DNA from 3 places in the Tsuneonella sp. CC-YZS046 genome. Region 2 is predicted to be linked to each of the others. Evidence: riboswitches for the same ligand, from Rfam matches in the RefSeq annotation. Region 2 holds a riboswitch; each other region holds the start of a gene.
The links. Region 2 has a riboswitch for cobalamin ahead of U8326_RS07695 (TonB-dependent receptor plug domain-containing protein). Riboswitches for the same ligand answer to the same signal wherever they lie in the genome.

Region 1 (5,797 bases), 1.4 Mb from region 2:
GCCGTCGGGGCGCCCGGCCTGGTGGCGGACGAACCGCTCGCCTCGCTCGATCCCGGCCATCAGATCGACGTGATGGAAATGCTCGCGCGCGAAGCGGCCCACGGCGCGCTGGTGATCGCCGTGCTGCACGACCTGACCATGGCGGCCCGCCATTGCGACAGGCTGCTGCTGATCGACAAGGGAAGGCTGGTGGCGGACGGCGCGCCTGCCCACGTCCTCACGCCCGAACGGCTGGATGCGGTCTATGGCATCAGGGCCCTTGTCCAGGCGGCGGGAAGCGCCCCGGTGATCGTGCCGCTCGAACGGATCGAAAAGAGGGAACCCGCATCATGAGCAAGGCGCTGTTCGAACGCGATGGCTATGCGGTGGTGCCCCTGTTCGACCCCCCCTGATCCGCGAGGCGGAGACCGACATTGCCGAACATGTCGACCGGATGGCGCGGGCGCTCTACCTGCCGTTCGGCAAGAGCTGCCCGGAGGAACCGCTTGCCACCCGGCTCGACCGTATCTGGCAGGAGGATCGCAGCCTGGCCAATCTGCTGCGGATCGCGATCTGCACCGATGCCCATCGCGGGCCGCGCCTGCGAGCGGTCGCCGATGCGCCCGAACTGGCACTAGCCGCCGCGCGACTTGCCGGGAGGCCGCTGGATGGCCGGGTGGTGCGGGTGCGGGCCGGCATCCGCGCCTTTCCCGAACATCTGCACGATTGGCATTCCGACGTGGCGCGCGACGATGGCACGCGTTGCGGCGGCGTGCGGATCACCGCCTGGATACCGCTGAAGGACACCGGGCCCGGGGAAGGCGGGCTGGAGCTTGTCCCGGGCCGGCGCAACGCGCCCTTGCCGCATCGGGAGGACCGGGCCTTCTCGATCGCGGAAGACTCCCTGGCCGGCATGCCGCGCATCCGCCCGGATTGCCCCGCGGGTTCCGTCCTGTTCCTGGATCGCTTCACCCCGCATCGCAGCCTGCCGGTCGAGGGTTCCGCCCGTTTTGCGCTCGTGATCTGGATGAAGGGCGCGCCGACCGCTTGATTGACGCAATCGAGCCCGTGGTCTAACCCTGCGGCTGCGACAGGTTCCCCGGAAACGGGGATTAAAACGGGAACGGGATGAAGAACCCCGGCTGCCCCTGCAACTGTGAGCGGAGAGCCTCGTGCCATACGCCATTGGGATCCTTGCGATCCTGAGAAGGCGGCACGAACCGGCGACGACCCGCGAGCCAGGAGACCTGCCTATCGCCGTCGTCTTTCGCGCGGACAGGGTGTGCCGGGCGGACGGGGGTGAACCCGAATGACGACAAAACCGGACCGCATCGCGCGGGGCTGGTCGCATGCCTTGCACGGCGTCGACCGCTCGGGGCGGAGGCGGTCCTTTGTCGAAGGGTTCTGCGATGTATGCAAGATATGACGGATCATCGAAGCCGGGCGCATCCGCCCTCTGGATCGCGCTGCTGACGGCAGCCAGCACGGCGACCACCTATGTGCTGGCCTGCGCCACGCCATTCCCAGCTTTGGCGGCGCTCGCCGCCTTGCATATGCGGGAACGGGACGGGCTGGCCCTGATGGCGCTCGCCTGGATCGCCAGCCAGATCGTCGGCTTCGGCCTGCTCGGCTATCCCCACAGTTCCACGACCGTCGCCTGGGGGCTGGCGCTGGCGGTCGCGGCGCTCGTTTCAGCGGGCGCGGCCTATCTGCTGCTTCCCCGCCTGCGCCTGCGCTCCATGTGGTCCCGGCTGGCTGCGGCCTATGTCGTGGCGTTTCTCGCGTTCAAGGCCGCGATTGCCCTGTGCGGCCTCGCCCTGGGGGATCTGGCGTCCGCGCTCGATCCGGCCATCGTGCTGGCTCAATTCATGCGCAACGGCGCGATCCTGCTCGGATTGTTCCTGCTCTATCATGGTCTGGTCGCCCTGGGCGTGCCGGCCGCGCGGGGCGGATTGGCCACCGCATGACCTGGCCATCGGACAGCGAAATGGCGCAACTTCGCCACCGGATCGGCGAATTGGAAGCGGAGAACCGGAGATTGCGCGATCTGGTCGCCGCCATGCGCCATGACCGGGCGGAATATCAGGAACTGCTGCGCCGGGAGATCAGGCAATGCTCCGCCGTGTAGACGACCGCCCCGCGATAGTGGCCTGCAGCACCTGCCGCCTTTCGGAAAATGCGCGGGAGGACGGACGGGGGCAGCGTGGCGGGGCGCTGCTCGCGCAGGCTCTGCGCGCCGTGCAGGCTTCCGACGAGCGCTATGCCGGGATCGCCATCCAGGACATGCCATGCCTCTTCGCCTGCGGGGATTTCTGCACCGTGCATCTGCGCGCGCCCGGCAAGATCAGCTATGTACTGGGCCGCTTCGCCCCGGACGAGGAAGCCGCCCGTGCTATCCTCGACTATGCCGCGCATTATGCGGCCAGCGAGTTCGGGCAAGTCCGCTTTGCGGATTGGCCGGAGGGCGTGAAAGGCCATTTCATCACGCGTTCTCCGCCGGAAGGCTTCGTCTCCGAATGAGCTTCGCATCCATCGGCGCGTTCGAAGCCGCCCTTGCAGATCTGACCCTGCCGGACGATGCGGCCATCGCGGTGGCGCGGCATCGCCAAGCGCAGTTGACCAAGCCCGCCGGGTCGCTCGGCCGGCTCGAGCGGATCGCATTGTTCTTCGCGGGCTGGCAGGGGCGCGAACGGCCCGGCATTCGGCACGCCCAGGCCGTGGTCTTCGCCGGCAATCATGGCGTCACACAGCGGGGGGTCAGCGCCTTTCCGGCCTCGGTGACAGCGCAGATGGTGGCGAATTTCCGGGCCGGAGGCGCGGCCATCAACGCCCTTTCCCGCAGCGCGGGCCTCGATCTGAAGGTCGTGGCGCTCGACCTCGACCGCCCGACCGCCGATTTCACCGAACGACCCGCCATGACCGAGGCGGAATGCCTTGCCGCCCTTTCCGCCGGGGCGGATGCCGTCGAGCCGGGGTTGGACCTTCTGGTGCTGGGCGAAATGGGCATCGGCAATTCCACCGCCGCCGCAGCCGTGGCCGCGCGCAGTTTCGGCGGGGACCCCTCGGAATGGGTGGGGCCCGGCACCGGCGTCGACGCGGAGGGGATCGCGCGCAAGGCCGGGGCAGTCACTGCGGCCCTCGCCCTGCATGCAGGCGCTCCGCGCAACCCGTTCGAAACGCTGCGTCGGGTCGGCGGCCGGGAAATCGCCGCCATCTCCGGCGCGATCCTGCGCGCGCGGCAATTACGCATTCCGGTGATGCTGGATGGCTTCATCTGCTGCTCCGGCATCGCGCCGCTGGCCGCCGAAGTTCCGGCGATCACCGATCACTGCCTTGCCGGCCACTGCTCGGCCGAGCCGGGCCACGCCCGGCTGCTCGACCGGCTCGATCTCGAACCGCTGCTCAAGCTCGAGATGCGCCTTGGCGAAGGCAGCGGCGCGGCGCTGGCGGTTCCTGTCGTCCGCGCGGCGCTGGCCGCCCATGGCGAGATGGCCACTTTCGCGGAAGCGGGCGTGTCGGCTTCGCCATGAGCGGCTTCCTTCTCCACCTGATGCGGCATGGCCCGCCGGAAACCCCCGGCCGGTTGATGGGCCGAACCGATGGCGAGCCGACGGCGGAAGGCATCGCGGCCTGTGTCGAGCAGGTCAGCGAGCTTGCCTTCGATGCGATCATCGCATCCGATCTGCGCCGGGCCGCGCTGGCCGCACAGGCAATCGCCGCTGCCCGCAATCTCCCGGTGCGGACCGATCCGCGCTGGCGCGAACTGGATTTCGGCGCGTGGGACGGCTTGCCCACCTCGCAGGTGGAACCCTCCGCCATCGGGCGCTTCTGGGAAGACCCGGATCGGTTCCCTCCTCCCGGGGGCGAGCGCTGGTCGTCGCTCGTCGCGCGGGTTTCCTCCGCGCTGGAGGAAATGCCTGCCTGCCAGACGCTGGTCGTCACCCATGGCGGGGCGATCCGCGCGGCGCTTGCATCCCTGCTGGGCTTCGATCAGCGCCAGCTCTGGGCCTTCGACCTGCCCTGCGGCGCGGTCCTGTCGCTGCGCATCCGGCAGGGCACGCCGCCTTCCGCCCAGATCATGGGCCTGTGGCAATGAAGGGCCTGATCGTCGCCATCCAGTTCCTGACCCGGCTGCCGACGCCGCGTCTCACCGTGTCCGGCGCCGAGTTTGCCGCCTCGATGCGCTGGTTTCCCGCGGTCGGCCTGATCCTGGGCGGATTGATCGCGGGCGCGGCATGGCTGGGAATGCGCATCGATCCATGGGTGGGCGCGCTGATGGCCCTGACGGTCTGGACCGGCGTTACCGGGGCGCTTCACCTCGATGGGCTGGGCGATATCGCCGATGCCGGCGGCGCGGCGCACAAGGATCGCGAAAGGCTGCTGGCGGTGCTGGCCGATCCCCATGTCGGCAGCTTCGGCACGGTGGCCATCACCCTGCAATTGCTGGCCAAGCTGGTGCTGCTCCATGCCCTGCTGGATCGGGGCCTGCTGCCAACCTTGGTGCTGGTGCCCTTCGCGGCCCGCGTCGCACCACTGATCTGGACGATCTCGCTGCCGCCGCTCCATCAGGGGCTGGGCGCTCGTTTTCGCGGCGCGATCCGCCCGTTCGACCTTGCGCCATGGGCCATCGCGCTGGCAATCGCCGCATGGTTCGCGCCCGCAGTGCTGGCGATCCTGCCGTTCATCCTCGCCTGGGGGTGCTGGCTCCGCCACCGCATCGGCGGCATTTCCGGCGACGGCCATGGGGCCGGGATCGAACTGGCCGAAACCGCGCTGCTGTTCGCCCTGATCGCCTGGCATCGCCTGGCATGAGCAGCCCCTGGACATGGCATGGCGGGGGCCTCTCCGCCGCCCGCGCCCATTTCGGCGATGGCCCCCACCCGTGGCTGGACCTCTCCACCGGCATCAATCCCCATGCCTGGCCGGGCGCGAGCGACATGGCCATCGAGTGGCGGCGCTTGCCCGAGGAAGCCGATCTGCGCGCGCTGGAAGAAGCCGCCGCAGCCCATTTCGGAACCGATCCCGACCATGTCTGCGCCTTGCCCGGCACAGAAATCGGGCTGCGCCTGACAGGCGGAATACTGCCCGGGCCGGCGCGCTATATCGCCCCTTCCTATCGCACCCATGGGGAGATATTCGACGAGGCGACGCCGGTTGCGCGCGACAAGCTGGCAATAGCCGGCGATGCAACGGTGATCCTTGCCAATCCGAACAATCCGGACGGCCGCATCACGGAGCGTTCCACATTGATCGCTATGCTGGAACGGCAGGACCGCGCGGCATGGCTGATCCTCGACGAAGCCTTCGCCGATGCCGACCCCGCCCACAGCATGGCGCCTTATATCGCGGATGATCGCCGGATGATCGTCTTTCGATCCTTCGGCAAGTTCTTCGGCCTTGCCGGATTGCGGCTCGGCTTCCTGCTCGGCCCTCGCCCGGTCATCGCGAAAATGCGGCGAAAGCTCGGGGCCTGGCCGGTGTCCGCAGCCACCATCGCCATCGGGACCGCCGCCTACCGTGACCGGGGCTGGATAGACGGGATGCGCGCGCGCCTTTTCGTCGAAGCGCAGGCGCTGGACGCGGCGCTGGCCAACAGCGGCCATGATCCGATCGGGGACTGCCCCCTGTTCCGGCTGATCGAAACCGAGGATGCGCAGGCGCTGTTCGAGCGCCTGGCCCGACAGGCGATCCTGGCCCGCCCCTTCGACTACGAACCGCGTTGGCTGCGCTTCGGCCTGCCGGGCAGCGAGGCGGGGCTGGCGCGGCTTGCCTCCGCGCTCCGGCATGGCTGAGCCGGTCGCCCTCGCCGCGTTGGCGC
Region 2 (5,797 bases):
AGCGAGGGCGGCGAGATCCAGCGCGGCAAGCGTGCGCTCCACCACCTCTGCCCCGCCCGCTGCCGCGTCGCCATGGGGCAGGCGTCCGAGCGCGACCAGATTGCGCACTGACAGATCCCAGGCAATCGCCCCGTGCTGCGGGAGATAGCCGATGGCCTGCGCCCGGCTCTTGATGGCCATGCCAATCAAGGCGGAACCATCGAGCGTGACGGTACCCGTATCCGGCTTCAGCAAACCCGCGAGGCACGACAGCAAGGTCGATTTTCCCGCCCCATTGGGCCCGCAGATTGCGGTGATCTCGCCACGGCGCAGTTCCGTCGCGACATCATGCAATGCCGGCGTCGTGCCCAGCCGGAGCGAAAGGCCATGCGCCGCCAGCATCAGGCGATCCCCCGGCGCATGCGCAGCAGCAGGAACAGGAAGAAGGGCGAGCCGAGCAAGCTGAGGGCGATGCCGAGCCGCAGTTCGGTGACGAGCGGCAGGATGCGGCAGAGGCTGTCCGCCACCAGCACCAGCAAGGCCCCGGCCAGCGCGCTGGGCAGGATGAGGCTGGACGGGCGCCTGTCGGTCAGCGGACGAACCAGATGCGGGACGATCAGGCCGACGAAGCCGATGATCCCCGCCACCGCCACGCCCGCCCCCACCGTCAGCGCCACCCCCGCGATGAGCCAGGCCTGCAACCGCGGCAGATCGATCCCGAGGGAGCGCGCCGCCGCCTCGCCCAGGGTCAATGCGTCCAGCCCCCTGCCCGCCGCCGCCAGGCAGGCGATGCCCGCTACGGTCAGCGGCGCGGCCAGCCATACTTCCTGCCAGCCCCGGTCCGTCAGCGCCCCCATCAGCCAGGTCACGATCTCGCTCATCGCGAAGGCATTGGGCGCGAAGCTGATGATGAGCGACGTCAAGGTGCCGGAAAGGCTCGCGATCATCAGTCCGGCAAGCGTGAACAGGGCGATGCCGCCCGTGCGCCCGGCAATCGCCGCCAGCAGCGCCATCGCGCCCGCAGCCCCCGCCAGAGCGAAGAGCGGCAAGGCCCAGGGATGGATCGCCAGCCCCAGCGCCAAGCTGACAACCGCGCCCAGCGCCGCGCCGGGGCCGATGCCGAACAGGCCCGGATCGGCCAGCGGATTGCGCAGATAGCCCTGCATCGCGGCGCCGGCCGCGCCCAGTCCGGCCCCCACCGCGATCGCGAGGAGCCCGCGCGGCATGCGCAATTCGAGCAGAATGACGGCGGCATTGGGCGTATCCGCCGGATCGAGCCAGATCCGCCCGGCCAGCAGGGAAAGCGGCAGCACGGCGGCCAGCAGCAGCGCGAGGATCAGGCTGAGCCGGTTCATCCCGCGACCTCCGCCTGAGTCCCACCTGTGGCCATCGCCTGTCTTATCTCGCGCAGCCGTTCGGCGGCGCGGATGATGGTCGGCCCGCCGCAGAAGATGAGGCTGGGATCGAGCACATGGCGGCGCGTATCCGCCAGGCTTTCCAGCGCGGGATGTTGCAGCATCCTGTCCTCGCCGGTGCTGGAATCCCCCGCCGCCAGGATGAGGCGGGGCGGATCGGCCAGCATCTCCTCCAGCGGAAGGTAGTCGGCCTGGCGCAGCCCGCGCGCGGCGCTGTGGCTGGAAAAACCGGTCCGGCGCATGATGTCGGAAATCAGCGCGTCGGGACCGGGCACGATCCCGCCGGACTGCCATACCACCGCGGGAATGGCGGGCGAGCTTGCCGCTGGCGCCGCCCGGGCCAGCGCCCGCTCGATCCCTTGGACCAGCCGTTCTCCCCTTTCCGGATGGCCGGTGAGGCGCGCCAGCCCCCTGATCTGCTCGATGCTTTCCGGGACATCGTGCTCGATGGCGAAGCTCTCCACCCGGATGCCGAAGCGCTCCAGCGCGATCCGGGTCGCCGACGGCATGAAGGTGCCCGCCACCACCACATCGGGCTTGAGCGCGAGGATTTCCTCCACCGTGCCGCCCGTGGCCGGGAAGCGGCGGGCAACGCGCAGATCAATCGAGCTGGAGCGCGGATCATGGCTGTAATGCGAAATGGCAAGGATCTGCGATGGGTCCACCACATCCGCCAGGATCGCGTCGCTGCACGGGTTGAGCGAGACGATAGTGGGGTGCTCCCGCGGCTGCTCCGCCGGCCCGGGGCCAGTGCAGCCCGCCAGGGCGGCCAGCGCCGCCGCGAGAAGCGCCCGCATCGTCACATCTTCAGCCGCGCCCCGATATAGGCCGCACGCCCCTCGGTGTTGTAGCCGGATGCGATCACATAGCGTTCGTTCCAGACGTTCTCGACCCGGCCGAACAGCTCGACATTCTCGCTGACCGCGAAACTGGCCCGCACATCGCCAAGGGCATGGCTTTTCAGCCGGACGGTGTTCGCGGCATTGTCCCATGCCTTGCCCACGATCCGGATGTCGGCGCCGAGCGAAAGGCCGAAACCGCTCGTCCAGTCGATCGAGCCGGTGGCCATGTGCTTGGGCCTGCGCGCAAACTCATTGCCCTCGTTGATGTCGCCCGGCGTGCGGTTCTTCGTATCGGTGTAGCTGTAGACCAGCCCCGCGTAGAGGCCGGGAGCAATGGCAACGCCGCCCTCGACCTCGAAGCCTTCGGCCCGCGCCTTCGCCTGGTTGAAATAGAAGCCGAACGGCCGGGTATCGCAAAGCGGATCGGTGCCGGAGAAGCAGCTGAAGAAGTCGATCAGGTTGCGGGAATCCCGGCGGAACCCGGAGAGCGAGAAATACAGCGGATCGCCGCGCTGGCCGTAGGAGATGCCGGCGTCATAGCCCTTGCTCCGTTCCGGGGCGAGGCCCGGATTGCCGTATTGCGACAGCAGCTGATACAGCGTGGGGGCCTTGAAGCCTTCGCCATAGGAAGCGCGAATGCGCCAGTCCGGGGCAAATTCCAGCACGCCATTGGCCCCGAAGGTCCATTCGTCGCCGAATTCGGAATGATCGTCATAACGGACGCCCGCGGTCAGCGTCAGGGCCTGCCCGTAATAGCCGATCAGCGCATGGCCGCTGCTGGTTTCCGCCTTGCCGCTGTCGGGCGCGTTGGAAAAGCGGGTCCACTCGTGGTCGGCGCCGAAATCCAGCGCGAAATTGCCGGGCAGTTCCACCCGGCCCAGCAATTCGACCCGTTCGGAGCGGCCGTCGATGCTGTAGGGAAAGGACGGATCGTCCCCATCGCGCTGCGTGTCGGATAGGGCGAAACCCGCGTTCAGGGTCAGCCCGCCGGCCTGATAGAGCGCGCCGACCCGGCCGGACCAGACCCGCAGCTTCTCGGTCGCGTCGGTATCGGCGAAGGTATAATCCGGCGGCGGGAAGCCATCGAGATCGACCTTCCCTTCGACATAGCGGGCGCTGCCGGTCAAGGCGAGGGCGTCGGTGAGCTGATAGCTGGCCCGGCCCGCGATATTGTATTGGCGGTATCCATCGTCCTCGGCGCCGCCGGCCGCCGTGGAGAAACCCTGGGAATCGATGAAGCTGGCGGAAATCCCGGCCTCCAGCCGATCGTTCACCACCCCGGCGGCGGCAGTGGCCGTCACCTGCTCCTCCCCGCCATATTCGATGCTGGCGGAAACCCCGTTCTCCAGCCGGGTGGCGATGTTCATCACGCCGCCCATGGCCTGCGAGCCCCATACCACCGAGTTGGGGCCGCGCAGCAGTTCGATGCTCTCCACCGTCCCCGCCGCAAGCTGCGACACGTCGAATTCGCCATTGGCATTGGCCGGATCGTTGAGCCGCACCCCGTCCACCAGCACCAGGGTCTGCCCGGCGGATGCCCCGCGCACGCCCACCAGGGTGAGGCTGCCAAGCCCGCCATTGCGGGTGAAGGTGGTGCCGGGAAGACGGCGCAGGATACGGGTTATATCCGCACCCTGGACGGAAGCGATCTCATCCCTGCCGATGATCGTCACCGGCTGCCCGGTATGGTCGATCGACTGGGGCAGGCCGGTGGCCGTCACCGTGATATCGGGGCGGGAGGAAGTATCCGGAACGGCATCCGAGGGATGGTCCTGCGCCCATGCGGGCTGGGCCATGGAAAGGAATGTCCCGAGAAAATAGAGTGACTTGCGCATTGAACCTCCTGCCTTGAACGAAACGTCGTTCCTGGCGAGAGGCTGGCGCATGTCAGACGCCATCCCGGATCGCTGCCATCGGTACACCCCGCCCGGCGGCTTGAACGACCATCGACGGGCAGGTCTCCTGGCTCCCGGATCATCGCGCCGAGACAGCCTTCCCAACCCTGAGGCCAGTGGCATTGGAGGCAAGGCGCTCCCCGGTCACAGTTGCGGGGGCAGCGCAGGAATCAGGCCTGCTTCCCTCTTAGGCCCGCCGAAGCGGACACCCGTGACATGCCCCGGCCCATATGCGCGCCGGGCAGCCGGTGCAAGAGCCGCATCATTAAGGCTTTTCGAGAGAGCTGTGCCGCTTCGGCACGGATCGAAATTACGGAGTGCTTCCGCTTCCGTCCCGGATTACGCGCCGAGGCGCGCCGTTCAGCGCAGATATGTATCCAGGGAATCGCGTGACAATTTCTGCTTCCATCCAAGACGAACGCCCCGGGGAATTTCGTGCCCGCTTCTCGCGGCGCGCGCGCCCTGCGGCCGCGCGCCAGCGGGTGAAGCATCGCGGCCGGCGTCTTGTCGCGCTGGCCGTGGCGGTGGCCGTCCCGGCCTTCGCCGCGCCGGGCGACTGGGCATTGCTGCAGGACGAAACCACCGCGGCGGCTGCCGCGATGCCCTTTGAAAAAGCCGGTGAAAGTTTCCCCGGCTCCGCCTTCTATTATCTGGCGGAAGATTCCCAGGCCCCGCTTCCGCAATTGCGCGATCCGCTGGCGCCCGGCGCGCATTGGGACAATGAAAATATCGACGCGCGCAGCCAGCAGGCAATCGCCGGCCCGGCCGCCATGCCGCTCGTCCCGCGCGGCACCGCCACCGATCAGGAGCGCGCCCTGCACTGCCTGACGCAGGCGATCTATTACGAAGCCGCCAGCGAATCCGACCCCGGGCAAAGAGCGGTGGCGCAGGTGGTGCTGAACCGCGTGGCCCATCCCGCCTATCCCGACACGGTCTGCGGCGTGGTGTATCAGGGCTCCACCCGCAAGACCGGCTGCCAGTTCACCTTCACCTGCGACGGCGCCCTGGCGCGGACTCCTTCCCGCTTCGGCTGGGATCGCGCGCGGGCCGTCGCGCAAGCCGCCCTTTCCGGTTCGGTCTATGCGCCGATCGGGCTGGCGACCCATTACCACACCATCGCCGTCCATCCCTACTGGGCCGACAGCCTGACCCAGGTGGGCATCATCGGGGCGCATATCTTCTACCGCTTCGGCGGCGCGGCGGGCCGGCCCGCCGCATTCCGCAACGTCTATTTCGGCGCCGAACCCGCGGCATCCGCATTGCTGCGCCCTGACGCTGCCGATGTGCCCGCTCCCGATCCGGCCGCATTTGCGCAGGCCGCATCCACCGCCGTCGTATCCAGGGAAAGCATTTCCAATCAATCCATTGCGCCGGACTATACAGAAGCAGTCCGAAGCCGTGGCGGCGAGAATCTCTACGCCGGATCGAACCTGCCCACTGCCGGAAGCGTCCGGCCCGAATATGCGCGCAGCGGCGAATGGATCGTAAAGCCGTGAATCACTGGGTGCCGGAGCTGCTCGCGGGAACAGGGTTAACGCCAGAGGCGGTTTTCGAAACCAAGACTCCAAAGAAAGGATTAGCCAAGCCCCGCTACACTGGCGCTCCCCACGGTATACCCGAAAACGGAGCCCCAATGACGATTCATTTCGCCGCGGCGCGGAACAGC
Region 3 (5,797 bases), 1.4 Mb from region 2:
TGCCCGCCCCGGCCCCGCCGCCGTCGGGGCGGTAATAGATCACGGTCGGCCAGTCGGAGCGGGGCGCGGCCGCGCGCGCGCGGGTAAGCCGGGCGCGCATGTCGGCGATCACCGCTTCGCCACGGGGCCGTTGGCCGAGCGCCTGGGCGATCTCGCGCGTCATCTGCTCGACCTCTGCCCATTCATTGGCGAGCGGAACCTGCACCACCTTCACGCCAAAGCGGGCAAGGGCTTCGGCGCTGCGCTGGTCCATCGCATCGCTGACCAGCAGCAGCTTCGCGCCGGAGGCGATGATCTCCTCGGCCGCTCCGCGATTGGCGGGAAAGCCGCGCGCTCGCCCGGCATAGAAGGAAAGCGGGCCGGTGGCCTGGGCGGACACGGACGCGATCTGCGCCCGGTCGCCCAGCATCAGCAGCATCTGGTCGGCGCACAGGCCGAAGGACGCAGCACGGGGCAGCGGGCGCGCGGCCGAGGCGGGCACGGCGGCGAAAGCCGCCGCCGTCATGAAGGCCAGCGCCCGGCGCATCACCGGAAGCCCTTGCCCAACGTATCGCGCCCGTCGGGATCGTGCCCGGCATAGGTCTTCAAGGTGTGGTGCCACAGCGCGAGGCGGCTCCAGTCGGGCGTATCGGCCAGCCCGTCCTCATCGGTCAGGAACGGGTTGGGGAAATAGATGCTGAGGGTGGATTCCCCCTTGCCGTTCTCCACCCGCAGCGACCAGGTGACGGGATCGCCATGCTTGTCCATTCCGCGCACCAGCTCGCATTTGCCGGGGCGGCGGTGGGCCACGATTTCCGGCTCCGCCCTGGATTCCCCGATGCAGAGGTGGAAATGGCCGCCCCGGCCCCAATGGACCGTGAAATAGCCGTCGCCGACATTGATGGATTTCGGCGGTCCCGGGCAACGCAGCTCATAGGCTCCGCCCTGGATCATCGGGCCGAAGGTCAGTTCGGCCCAGTGGTTTTCGAACAGGTCGCGGAACAGGGTTTCGAGGAAATCCTCGTCCAGCGGGAGCGCCCAGATTTCGGTCTTCAGCCTGCCGTCCTCGTGCCGTTCCTCGATCTTCGCGATCTTGGCCATCATGTTTCTCCTTGGAAAAAACAGGGCGGCGCCAGTTTCAGCGCCGCCCTGCCGAAGACATTCAGAAGCTCTGCCGGATTCCTGCGTAGAAACTCAGCCCCGCCGTGCCGTAACCGGCTTCGGTTTGGTATTTTTCATCGAGGAGATTTTCGATGCGGCCCGTAAGTTCGGTTTTCTCGAAAAGATTCAACCGCCCGGCGAGCGTTATCACGACAGGATTGTCCAGCTTCACTATCTGCGAAGGGAATGTGCTGAAGTCGGTGTCGAGCGTGTCGCTCCAATAGCTGGCCGTGAGGTTCAGATTGGCGCGCTCGTTGAGGAAGGTGTAATTCATATTGCCCGAGATGTAGTGCCGGGGGCGATTTTGCAGCCGTTCACCTGTCGCGGCCCTCACCTGGTTGTTGGTGTAGGCCACCCGAACGCTGAGCGCTTCGTTCGGATTCCAGGCGAGCGAGGCTTCGACGCCCTTCGATCGCGTCCTTCCTGGAACGTTGAAATAATTGGGTTCCGGGTCGCCGAAGCCGATGAAGTTGATCTTGTTCCTGGTGTCGATCTGGAAATAGACGACTTCGAGCTGCAGCGTATCGTCGGCGAGCTTCTGCTCGATGCCGAGATCCCAGCTCTTGCTGGTCTCGGGTTTGAGGTTGATGTTGCCGAACAGCGGATCGCCGCAGCAGCGGCCATATAGCTCGAACAGGCTGGGCGCCCTGAAACCTGTCGAATAGCTGCCCTTCAGCTTCGTTCCGGTGGCGGCGATATTGTAGGCAGCCGTGCCGCGATAGGTATCGAATGTCCCGAATGTCTCATGGTCGTCGATGCGAACACCCGCCGACAGATACAGCGATTCGAACAGGCCCAGCTGATAAAGCGCGTAGAACCCGTTGTTCCTCACGGAAATGCGATCGGAAACCGCGTCGCTCCGCATGCGATCGTTCTTGGTTTCAGCGCCGAAGACGAGCACGTTGTCGGCGTCGATGGCATAGGAGCCCTGGAAGTCGAACTTGGTTCGGTCGCCGTAGTAGAAATAGGAATCGGCCCCGTTATCGAAGCCTTCCCGCTCGTTACGGGCATAGGAAGCACCGAACTCGCCCCGCAGCGCCCCATCCAGCAGGCTGAAGCCGGTGGAAAGACGCCCCGAATATTGGAGGAAGTCATCGCCGACGTCGGGGTCGTCGCAGTATGGGCCGCCGCAGGCGTCATAATTCAACGTGCCTTCGGCGTAGCGATAGACCGCCTTTGCATACCAATCGTCCGAAAATTGATAGTCGAAACGGCCGCTGCTGGAGAAATTCTTGTATTTTTCGCCTTCGGAATTGCCGGGAAGGTTTTCGTCGGCGGCGGAGAAGCCGTCGGTGTGCAGATATTGCAAGTCGACCGAGTAACCGAAGCGATCATTCGCCAGGCCGCCCCGGATCTGACCGCCCAGCAGATAGGTGCCGTAGCTGCCGCCTTCGCCGAATATCGAACCTGTCAGGGGGCCTGAGCCGCGCTTCGAGACGATATTGATGACGCCCCCGATCGCTTCGCTGCCGTACAGCACGCTCTGAGAGCCGCGCAGCACTTCGATGCGTTCGATGTTGGTGGCGAGAAGCTGGGAGAAATCGAAGGCCGTCTGGCTGCGGCTGGGATCGGAAACCTCGACGCCATCGATCAGGACGAATGTGCCTTCAGGATTCTGGCCGCGCAATTTCAGGCTGGAATCGGTTCCGCGCGCACCGAACTGGGCAACGGAAAGGCCGGGCGTCGTTTGCAAGGCGTCCAGCACGAAACGAGTCTGCCGGTTTTCAAGCTCCTTCGCGGTGATCACCGTGATGGAGGAACCGATCTTGCCGATGTCCGTCGGAACACGGGTCGCGGTGACCACTATGTCGCTGCCATCCGGTTCGGCATTGCCGGCGGAGGCGGCGCTGTCTGTGGCCGTGTCCGCCAGCGCGGGCGTGGCGGTCGCCATGGCCGACAATGAGACGAGATAGATTATTTTCTTCATGGGTTAACCCCCCTGGCGCCAGAGCAACTGGCGGCGGGGGCGAACCGGCGCGTTCGCGATCAGGCCGGTGCGGGCACCAGCCAGGCGAACGAACGGCCGGCCAGCGCAGGCGGGCGGGCGCATATCGCCCACGCAGCGCATGACCGTGCGGCCCCAGCCGCATTGGTTCGTCGCTCAGACGGAGGTTTACCGTGCCATGGCCATCCCCTGGACCGCGGCAAGAGCGACCATGCGCCGGCAGGTCTCCTGGCTCGCGGGTCATAGCTTGATGCACGGCCTTCCCAAGCCCGCATGTTTCAGCAACCGGCCCAGTGGCTGTTTCCCCGCCCCTTATCGTTGGGGGGAAACGATGTGCATCGCGCTCGCCGCTTACAGTTGCAGGGACAGCCTCGGATTCGGATCGGCCGAAAAGCCTTTCCTCACCGCGTTCCCGAATTAAGCCCTCTCGGGCACCGGCGCGATCATGAAAGCGGGCAAGCCCGCCTTCGCAGGCGCACATAAGCCAAATTCAAAAGGAAGCCAATCCTTCATTGCAATGCATCCATCTCTCGCCAGCGCTGGACGATTTCAGACGCATCCGGCCGGCTTCGCCGCGCCTGCTCAACAGGCGGGCCAGTGCTGTCAGGGGCTATCGGGGCCGGTGGCGCGGATGTTGAAGTCGGAAACTATTTTCCAATCCGCCGTTCCAATTTTCTGCCAGACGGTCTGGTTCTTCCCGACGATCGTGGCCGGTTGGCCGTTGGCCTGGGTGTAGGTGTTGGCGAAATCGCCGGTTGTGACCGCAAGGTCGCCACTTTCGGAAATCCATGCCTGGCTTGAGGTCATGTCATAAGCGAATGCGCTATCGTTCAGCATGATTTTGAAGGCCTTGCCTATCGCGTCAAGGCCGACCAGCGGGTCGGAGCCTGGCACGACCAGCGTCGCATCCGGCGCATACCGGCTGATCGCCTCGTCCACGTTCCGCGCGCTCATGGCGGCAAGTTGCTCCTGCTCGGCCTGGCGGACCGCGCTCAGAGTCACGCTGGGGCTGTTCGCACCCGCCCCGGCTTCGTCGGCCTTTTTGTCCGAGCAGGAACCGAGCAGCACCAGCAATGCGACGAGGAAAATAGAGGCACGAGTCATGACAAACCTCTGAAAGCTGTCGCCAGCTTACCACAGGAATGCGACCGATGCAGCCATCTGTGCCGGGCGAGCGAATCCCGGGCTGGCCGCCAATCTTCCAGCCCCGATCTTCCGGCGCTGCCAGTGTAACCGAATTGTCACGGCTCTTTCATCAACCCATCACATGCTTGCTGCAGGGGCGCCCTCGAAGACGCGTAAAATCGCCAAACGAGGGAAATCGACATGACCTATTCGCGTGCCTGCCGCCGCCGCATTCTGCTTGCCGCCGCACTTGCCGGCGGCTCCATGCTGGCGACCCCAGCCCTGGCCGGAGAAGTCGCCGGTTCGGTCATGGATTCGTCCGGCACCATGGCGCTCAATTCCGCGCAATTGCGGATCGTCGAACTCAACCGCGTGACGGTCGCCGCTCGCGACGGCAGCTTTCGCTTCGTGGATGTTCCAGCCGGCAGCTATACGCTGGAAGCGCAGTATATCAGCGCGGACACGGTGCAGCAGACGATCGAGGTGCCGGTCAGTGGCGTAGTCACCGCGAATCTCGCGCTGGGCGGCGAAACCGCCAGCCAGATCCTGGTGCTGGGCCAGCAAGCCAACCTCGCCAGTTCCCTCTCGCGCCAGCGCTCGGCCGATGGCGTCGAAAGCGTGCTGACGCGCGATGGCGTAGGCCAGTTTCCCGATCAGAACGTGGCCGAATCGCTGCGCCGCCTGCCTGGCCTCAATATCCTCAACGACCAGGGCGAAGGCCGCTTCGTTTCGGTTCGCGGCCTCGACCCGGAACTCAACGCGGCTTCGATCAACGGCACGCGCATTCCCGCACCGGAAAGCGATGTCCGGTCCGTGGCGCTCGACGTGATCCCGGCCGAGTTGATCGAATCGATCGAGGTCAAGAAATCGCTGACCCCGGATATGGATGGAGACACCATCGGCGCGTCGATCGAGATCAACACCACCAGCGCTTTCGATCGCAAGAAGGATCTGCTCTCGATCAAGCTCGAAGGCAGCTACAATGATTATTCCGAAGAGCTGACCCCCAAGGGCAGCCTGGATTTCTCGAAGAAGCTGAGCGACAATTTCGGCATTGCGGGCGGCTTCAGCTACTACAAGCGCAAGTTCGAAAGCGACAATATCGAGGCGGCGGACTGGGACGAGGTGGACGGCGCGGTCTTCGCCCGCGAGTTGCAGTATCGCGATTACGACGTGGCGCGCGAGCGCATCGGCGGCTCGCTGAGCTTCGACTGGCGCCCTTCCGACACCACCAAGCTCTATGCCCGCGGCCTTTACAGCCAGTTCGAGGATCAGGAATTCCGCGGCGACGTGATCTTCATCCTGGACGAGGACGAGATCGATCCGCGAGCGGGCAACGCCACTTCCGCATCCTTCGTGGATGAGGACGGCCGGATCGAAGTCCGCCGCCGGATGAAGGATCGCTTCGAACGCCAGCGGATCAAATCGGTGACCGTTGGCGGCGAAACCGAGGCAGGCCCCTGGAAGGCGACCTATTCCGGCTCGTGGTCGGAATCGAGCGAACGCGAGAACGGATCGATCGACCCGACCCGTTTTCGCGCCCGGTTCAATGACGATGGCGTCGGCCTCGATTTCGATTATTCGAAC

Region 1: linked by a shared signal. The riboswitch ahead of U8326_RS14685 (hypothetical protein) and the one ahead of U8326_RS07695 (TonB-dependent receptor plug domain-containing protein) in region 2 are both predicted to bind cobalamin.
Region 3: linked by a shared signal. The riboswitch ahead of U8326_RS14745 (TonB-dependent receptor plug domain-containing protein) and the one ahead of U8326_RS07695 (TonB-dependent receptor plug domain-containing protein) in region 2 are both predicted to bind cobalamin.

The regions. Positions count from the first base shown of each region.
Region 1 covers NZ_CP141590.1:2,982,570-2,988,366, reverse strand. Annotated here, with positions in the region: gene U8326_RS14695 (ABC transporter ATP-binding protein) at 1-333, shown strand, start outside; gene U8326_RS14690 (phytanoyl-CoA dioxygenase family protein) at 434-1,030, shown strand; cobalamin riboswitch at 1,055-1,249, shown strand; gene U8326_RS14685 (hypothetical protein) at 1,389-1,946, shown strand; gene U8326_RS14680 (hypothetical protein) at 1,943-2,107, shown strand; gene U8326_RS14675 (DUF1636 domain-containing protein) at 2,092-2,499, shown strand; gene cobT (nicotinate-nucleotide--dimethylbenzimidazole phosphoribosyltransferase) at 2,496-3,509, shown strand; gene U8326_RS14665 (histidine phosphatase family protein) at 3,506-4,075, shown strand; gene U8326_RS14660 (adenosylcobinamide-GDP ribazoletransferase) at 4,072-4,791, shown strand; gene U8326_RS14655 (aminotransferase class I/II-fold pyridoxal phosphate-dependent enzyme) at 4,788-5,771, shown strand; gene cbiB (adenosylcobinamide-phosphate synthase CbiB) at 5,764-5,797, shown strand, end outside.
Region 2 covers NZ_CP141590.1:1,565,106-1,570,902, forward strand. Annotated here, with positions in the region: gene U8326_RS07680 (ABC transporter ATP-binding protein) at 1-381, opposite strand, end outside; gene U8326_RS07685 (iron ABC transporter permease) at 381-1,334, opposite strand; gene U8326_RS07690 (ABC transporter substrate-binding protein) at 1,331-2,191, opposite strand; gene U8326_RS07695 (TonB-dependent receptor plug domain-containing protein) at 2,194-4,071, opposite strand; cobalamin riboswitch at 4,171-4,359, opposite strand; gene U8326_RS07700 (cell wall hydrolase) at 4,521-5,627, shown strand; gene U8326_RS07705 (hypothetical protein) at 5,765-5,797, shown strand, end outside.
Region 3 covers NZ_CP141590.1:2,998,322-3,004,118, forward strand. Annotated here, with positions in the region: gene U8326_RS14735 (ABC transporter substrate-binding protein) at 1-526, opposite strand, end outside; gene U8326_RS14740 (DUF7676 family protein) at 526-1,083, opposite strand; gene U8326_RS14745 (TonB-dependent receptor plug domain-containing protein) at 1,142-3,067, opposite strand; cobalamin riboswitch at 3,286-3,539, opposite strand; gene U8326_RS14750 (YybH family protein) at 3,689-4,189, opposite strand; gene U8326_RS14755 (TonB-dependent receptor) at 4,412-5,797, shown strand, end outside.